3 regions of the Ancylobacter sp. GW821-FHT10E12 genome follow, and region 1 is predicted to be linked to each of the others. Evidence: predicted binding sites of a transcription regulator. Region 1 holds the regulator's gene; each other region holds the start of a gene.
The links. The regulator HrcA, encoded in region 1, represses chaperone genes, less so after heat shock. The targets are predictions, from matches to a motif close to GTTAGCACTCNCNNNNNGNGAGTGCTAAC.
Positions count from the first base shown of each region.

Region 2: groES (co-chaperone GroES) is a predicted target of HrcA. The motif match lies at 863-891, and genes of this name have one in related genera.
Region 3: groES (co-chaperone GroES) is a predicted target of HrcA. The motif match lies at 1,325-1,353, and genes of this name have one in related genera.

Region 1 is NZ_JBXASN010000005.1:209,568-211,834, reverse strand. It holds gene grpE (nucleotide exchange factor GrpE) at 1-504, opposite strand, end outside; gene hrcA (heat-inducible transcriptional repressor HrcA) at 586-1,686, opposite strand; gene rph (ribonuclease PH) at 1,835-2,267, shown strand, end outside.
Region 2 is NZ_JBXASN010000004.1:71,755-74,021, reverse strand. It holds gene AC1RU4_RS06375 (exopolysaccharide biosynthesis protein) at 1-267, opposite strand, end outside; gene AC1RU4_RS06370 (usg protein) at 433-720, opposite strand; gene groES (co-chaperone GroES) at 1,037-1,351, shown strand; gene groL (chaperonin GroEL) at 1,447-2,267, shown strand, end outside.
Region 3 is NZ_JBXASN010000003.1:5,839-8,105, forward strand. It holds gene groL (chaperonin GroEL) at 1-872, opposite strand, end outside; gene groES (co-chaperone GroES) at 972-1,268, opposite strand; gene AC1RU4_RS04285 (phasin) at 1,523-2,011, opposite strand.

The sequences.
Region 1 (2,267 bases):
CTGCACGACGGTGCCGGACGGCACCTCCTGATTCGGCACCTCGAACATCGCCTGGTGCAGATTGGGGTCGAAGCGGGTGCCCTCCGCCTCGATGCGGGCGACGCCATGCTTGGTGAGCGTCTGGTTGAGGCTGCGCGCCGTCAGCTCGATGCCGTCGAGCAGGGTCTTCAGCGTGCCGTCGGCGTTGGCGCGGGCCTCCGCGTCGATCACCCCGAGGGCGCGTTCGAAATCGTCGCCGAGCGACAGCACGTCGCGGGCGAATCCGGTGATGCCGTAAAGCTTGGCATCGGCGACTTCGCGCTCGGCGCGCCGGCGGACATTGTCGGCTTCGGCGAAGGCGCGCAGGAACTTGTCCTTCAGCGCGGCGATTTCCGCCTCGTAGCGCTCGCGCTCGGCGGCAAAGGCCTCCTCGGCGGCTTCAGCGGCACCGCCGACGGTCTCTTCGCTCGGGGTGCCGGCGATCTCATCGGAAGCGTCCGCCGGCTTGTGGTTGTCTTCGGTCATGACTGCCTCGTCGGAGGAATGGATTTGCGGTTGCCGTCGCACCCGCATGCGCCCGCCATATCGGGTGATGGCGGCAAAAAATCAAGCCGCGTCGATGCCGGTGCCAGCCAGAACCCGGCTCACCACCCGCGCGGTGAAATCGACCATCGGCACGATGCGGGCATAGTTCAGCCGTGTCGGCCCGATGACGCCGAGCACGCCGACCACCCGGCCCTGGCCGTCGCGATAGGGGGCGACGATGGTGGAGGATCCGGAAAGCGAGAACAATTTGTTCTCCGAGCCGATGAAGATGCGCAGTCCCTGCGCGTCCTCCGCCCGCCCGAGCAGGTCGACGACCTCCTGCTTGGCCTCGAGATCGTCGAACAGCAGCCGCACCCGCTCGAGATCCTCGATCGCCCGGAGATCCTGCAGCAGCTTGGTCTGGCCGCGCACGATCAGCCGGCGTTCCGCCTTGTCGCCGCCCGACCAGGAGGCGAGGCCGGCGGCGACGACGCGGGCGGTCACCTCGTCGAGTTCGGCGCGGCGGGCGGCGAGCGTGCGCTCCACCTCGACGCGCAATTCGGAGAGGGTTCGTCCGCGGGTGCGCGAATTGAGGAAATTCGTCGCCTCCACCAGGGCGGAGGAGGGCAGGCCGGCGGGCAGCGGCACCAGGCGGTTCTCGACCTCGCCGTCGTCCGAGACGAGGATGAGCAGTGCCCGCGTCGCGTCGAGCGGTACGAATTCCATGTGCTTGAGCCGCGCGTCGCTCTTGGTGGTGGTGACGACGCCGGCGCCGCGCGACAGGCCGGAGAGCATGTTGGAGGCTTCCGCCAGCACGCCGTCCACCGTCTGCGCGCGGGCGGCCGCGTTCACCTGCACCTCGATGGCGTTGCGTTCCTCCTCCGAGACGTCGCCGATCTCCAGGAGCGAATCGACGAAGAAGCGCAGTCCGCGCTCGGTCGGCAGCCGCCCGGCGCTGGTATGCGGCGCGAAGATGAGGCCGGCGGCTTCGAGATCCGCCATGACGTTGCGCACCGACGCCGGCGACAGCGTCATCGGAATGAGGCGCGAGATGTTGCGCGAGCCCGCCGGCTCGCCGGTGGCGAGATAGGTTTCGACGATCTGCCGGAAAATCTCCCGCGAGCGCTCGTCGAGCTTGGCGAGCGAGGGGGAGCTGGAGGCCAGAAGCGGATCGAGGGGCATGGCAGCGCTCGTTTCGCCGGAAAGGCGTTTCATGTGAAACATATAATCGGCCTTCGCGCCGACCCATACAAGGCACAGGCTTTAAGCGCTTGCGATTGTCGGGCGCTGCCCCTTACAAGGGGCGCCCGTCAGCAATGGAGACATCACCATGCGTCCGTCCCGCCGCGCCTCCGACGAGATGCGGGCCGTCAGCTTCGAGCGCGGTGTGCTGCGCCATGCCGAGGGCTCCTGCCTGGTGAAATTCGGCGAGACCCATGTCCTCGTGGCGGCGACGCTGGAAGAGCGGCTGCCGCCCTGGCTCAAGGGGCAGGGCCGCGGCTGGGTCACCGCCGAATACGGCATGCTGCCGCGCGCCACCCACGAGCGCACCCGCCGCGAGGCGACCGCCGGCAAGCCCTCCGGCCGCACCCAGGAGATCCAGCGGCTGATCGGCCGCTCGCTGCGGGCGGTGGTCGATCTCGAAAAGCTCGGCGAGCGCCAGATCACCGTCGATTGCGACGTCATCCAGGCCGATGGCGGCACCCGCACCGCCTCGATCACCGGTGCCTGGATCGCGCTGTATGACTGCCTTTCCTGGATGA
Region 2 (2,267 bases), on a different contig from region 1:
GTTGATCACCTTTTCCAGCAGCGACCGCGAGAAGGTGCGGCGGGCGATCCAGCCCGGCAGCCACAGCTCGTCGCGCCCCATGGTCATCTGCACGCCGACGAGGCACAGGAGCAGGCCGCAGATCACCGGGATGCCGGGCGGCATGGGCAGGCAGTTCGGCAGGCCGAGCAGCAGCAGCGACAGGCCGAACGCACGGTTGCGCAGGGCGTGCACGACTTCGCCGACGCCGATCCGTTCCGCCGAATGGGCGGTGACGAGCGCGCTCAACAGCTCCGACGTGCGCGGAGAACGATGATCCACGAGCCTGACCAAATGCCTACGACACCGCAAGGCGCCCGGTCGGCACCTCGTTAGGCGCCCTCATAACACGCTGAAAGCGGCAATGAGAGGGCATTCTGCACGAAAGCCCGCCGGCCAATCTCCGCCCATGGTTCAGTTGAGCCGGAAAATACCGTCCACCGGGCGCAGCTCCGCCGGCTTTATCAGCCGGGAATGGCTGACCGTCACCGAATGCAGCGGCCCTTCCAGCTCGCGCTTCCAGAAATCGAGGAAACGCGTCAGCTCGGGGAAATGCGGACACAGATCGTAGTGCTGCCAGAGATAGGTCTGGAGCAGAAAAAGATGGTCGGGCCGGCGGTAGAGAATGTGGGCGGTGGTCAGGCCGTAGCCGCTCATCTGCTTGACGAAATCCGCCGAGACCGGCGCAGCGTCGGATGCCATGCGGAACCTCCTTTCGCGAATAAAGCCACGAAATGATGGGCGCACCGCCGGAGTCGGGCAAGCGTAAAATTTGCATTTTCCGTTCAATATCAATGCGCTGGCAGCATAGGCGACAGAGTGCTGACAGCTGGCGCCAATCGGTGCTGGCACTCTCATGGAATGACTGCTAAAAATCCGCCGCCACCTCTTGCGCGCCTCCCGGCTGCCACCTAGATGGACGCCGACGATGCATGGGGGCGGCAGATCCGCAATGGATGCCCGAACCGGCGTCGTTCGGCAAATTCACCGATCGTTCAAGACTTTCTGGAGAGAACCGATGAAGTTCCGTCCCCTGCATGACCGCGTGGTGGTCAAGCGTATCGATGCGGAAGAGAAGACCGCAGGCGGGATCATCATTCCCGATAGCGCCAAGGAAAAGCCCTCGCAGGGTGAAATCGTCGCCGTCGGCCCCGGCGCCCGCGACGAAGCCGGCAAGCTCGTCCCGCTCGACGTCAAGGCCGGCGACCGCGTGCTGTTCGGCAAGTGGTCCGGCACCGAGGTGAAGCTCGACGGCGTCGAGTACCTCATCATGAAGGAATCCGACATCCTCGGCATCGTCGAGGGCGCCGGCTCGGCCAAGAAGGCCGCGTGATCCGCCGGAGTTCGCGAGCCCGGCCTCTCCGATAGAGCGCCGCGCGGCTCCCGGACTCCGAACCGCGAACCCATAACTCATCGGAGTTTCAGGATATGTCTGCCAAGGAAGTCAAGTTTTCCGGCGATGCGCGCGACAAGATGCTGCGCGGCGTCGACATCCTCGCCAATGCGGTGAAGGTGACGCTCGGCCCCAAGGGCCGCAACGTCGTCATCGAGAAGAGCTTCGGCGCCCCCCGCATCACCAAGGACGGCGTCACCGTCGCCAAGGAGATCGAGCTCGAGGACAAGTTCGAGAACATGGGCGCCCAGATGGTGCGCGAAGTGGCCTCGAAGTCCAACGACCTCGCCGGCGACGGCACCACCACCGCCACCGTGCTGGCCCAGGCGATCGTCCGCGAAGGTGCCAAGTCGGTGGCCGCCGGCATGAACCCGATGGACCTGAAGCGCGGCATCGACCTCGCGGTCGAGGCCATCGTGGCGGACCTGAAGAAGAACGCCAAGAAGGTCACCTCCAACGACGAGATCGCCCAGGTCGGCACCATCTCCGCCAATGGCGATTCCGAAATCGGCAAGTATCTCGCCGAGGCCATGCAGAAGGTCGGGAACGAGGGTGTCATCACCGTCGAGGAAGCCAAGACCGCCGAGACCGAGCTCGACGTCGTCGAGGGCATGCAGTTCGACCGCGGCTATCTCTCGCCCTACTTCATCACCAATGCCGAGAAGATGCGCGTCGAGTTCGAGGATCCCTACATCCTCATCCACGAGAAGAAGCTCTCGGGCCTCCAGGAGCTGCTGCCGGTTCTCGAAGCCGTGGTGCAGACCTCCAAGCCGCTGCTCATCATCGCCGAGGACATCGAGGGCGAGGCCCTGGCCACGCTGGTCGTCAACAAGCTGCGCGGCGGCCTCAAGGTCGC
Region 3 (2,267 bases), on a different contig from region 1:
TCCTCGAGCATGGCCTTGCGACGGTCGCCGAAGCCCGGCGCCTTCACGGCCGCGACCTTGAGGCCGCCGCGCAGCTTGTTGACGACCAGCGTGGCCAGGGCCTCGCCCTCGACGTCCTCGGCGATGATGAGCAGCGGCTTGCCCGACTGCACCACGGCCTCGAGGACCGGGAGGATCGGCTGCAGGCCGGAGAGCTTCTTGTCGAAGATCAGGAAGTACGGATCGTCGAGCTCGACGACCATCTTCTCGGCATTGGTGACGAAATAGGGCGAGAGATAGCCGCGGTCGAACTGCATGCCCTCGACCACTTCGAGCTCGGTCTCGGCGGTCTTGGCTTCCTCGACGGTGATGACACCCTCGTTGCCGACCTTCTGCATCGCGCCGGCGATCATCTCGCCGATCGACACGTCGCCATTGGCGGAGATGGTGCCGACCTGGGCGACTTCGTCGGTGGACTTCACCTTCTTGGCGCGCTTGACGATGTCCTTGATCGCCTCGGCGGCGGCGAGGTCGATGCCGCGCTTCAGGTCCATCGGGTTCATGCCGGCGGCCACCGACTTCGCGCCCTCACGCACGATCGCCTGGGCCAGCACGGTGGCGGTGGTGGTGCCGTCGCCGGCGAGGTCGTTGGTCTTCGAGGCCACTTCGCGCACCATCTGGGCGCCCATGTTCTCGAACTTGTCCTCGAGCTCGATCTCCTTGGCGACGGTGACGCCGTCCTTGGTGATGCGGGGCGCGCCGAAGCTCTTGTCGATGACAACGTTGCGGCCCTTCGGACCCAGCGTCACCTTCACCGCATTGGCGAGGATGTCGACGCCGCGCAGCATCTTGTCGCGCGCTTCGACCGAGAATTTAACTTCCTTGGCAGCCATGAGGCTCACTCCTGAATTGTGTCGGATCCGGCCGTCGCGCGCGGTCAGCCTCGAGGGCGGCGCGGGGACAGCCGGTCGCGCGGGCTCGTGCGGCTCAGATCAGCCGACGATGCCCATGACGTCGGATTCCTTCATGATGAGGTAATCGACGCCGTCGAGCTTCACCTCGGTGCCGGACCACTTGCCGAACAGCACGCGGTCGCCGGCCTTGACGTCGAGCGGGACGAGCTTGCCGGCTTCGTCGCGAGCGCCGGGGCCGACGGAGACGACTTCGCCCTGCGAGGGCTTTTCCTTGGCGCTGTCGGGGATGATGATCCCGCCGGCGGTCTTCTCTTCGGCGTCGATGCGCTTCACCACGATGCGATCGTGCAGGGGACGGAATTTCAGCTTGGCCATCGGTGATCCTCGGCTATTCCTCTATGGCGCCGGCATGGCGCCCGGTGGGCAGGCCGGCTGGCACTCAGGGCAAGCGAGTGCCAAAGCCGCTGCCGAGATAGGCAGGCCGCATGGCGGAGTCAAGGCGAGGATCCGGGTAGGGTATGCGAAATTCCGCCGGACGGGAAATCGTCAGGCGCAAGCGCCGGCGCACGCACGAAAAACCCGGCCTGCGGGGGCAGGCCGGGTTTTGAGGGCCGGAGCGGTGGAGACGCTCAGGAAGCCTTCTTCATGTTCTTCTCGACCGAGGCCTTGATCGGCTCGGCGGTCTCGGAAGCGACCTTCTGGGCGAGGACCGAGAGATCCTTGGCCTGGGCGGAGAGCACGTCGAACTGCTTGCGCAGGTGGCCGGTGGAGAGCTCCACCGCCTCGGACAGGCTCTTGGTGCCGAGCAGGGCGCTGAAATAGTCGAAGGTCGCGTTCACGTTGGTGCGCAGGGATTCCAGCGCCATCGTGTTGTATTCGGCGACGCCCTTGGAGGCGGTCGAATAGGTGTCCTCGAGGAGGTCGGTGGTTTCCTCGGCGCTGGACTTCATCTTCTCATAGGCGTCGCGGGCGCTCTGGACGCTCTTCTCGGCCATTTCGCGCACGGCGGCGGGCACTTCGAGATTGGGCATTTCCATCTTCGGCAGGGCCGACTCGAAAGCGGCGGCGGCGGCCTTGACGGTCTTCTTCGGGGTGGGGGTAGCAGCGGCCTCGGTCATGGGTTTCTCCTCGCGTTCACGGGTGCTGATGAAAGTTGCCCGGTCCGGCCGAAGCGCGGATCGGGAACGGCGCTCGGAAAACGCGAACGGGATCGCCTGATCACCGCCCTTTCCGACTTCGCATCATTTAATTGTGCATTGCAATATCATATTGCAATGCACAATCAAGCTGCCTCGGAAGATTTTTTCTCGTCCCGCCGGACGCGCGGCTTCCCGATGGCCCGCGCGTGCGCCGACATATCAAACCGCGTGCGCG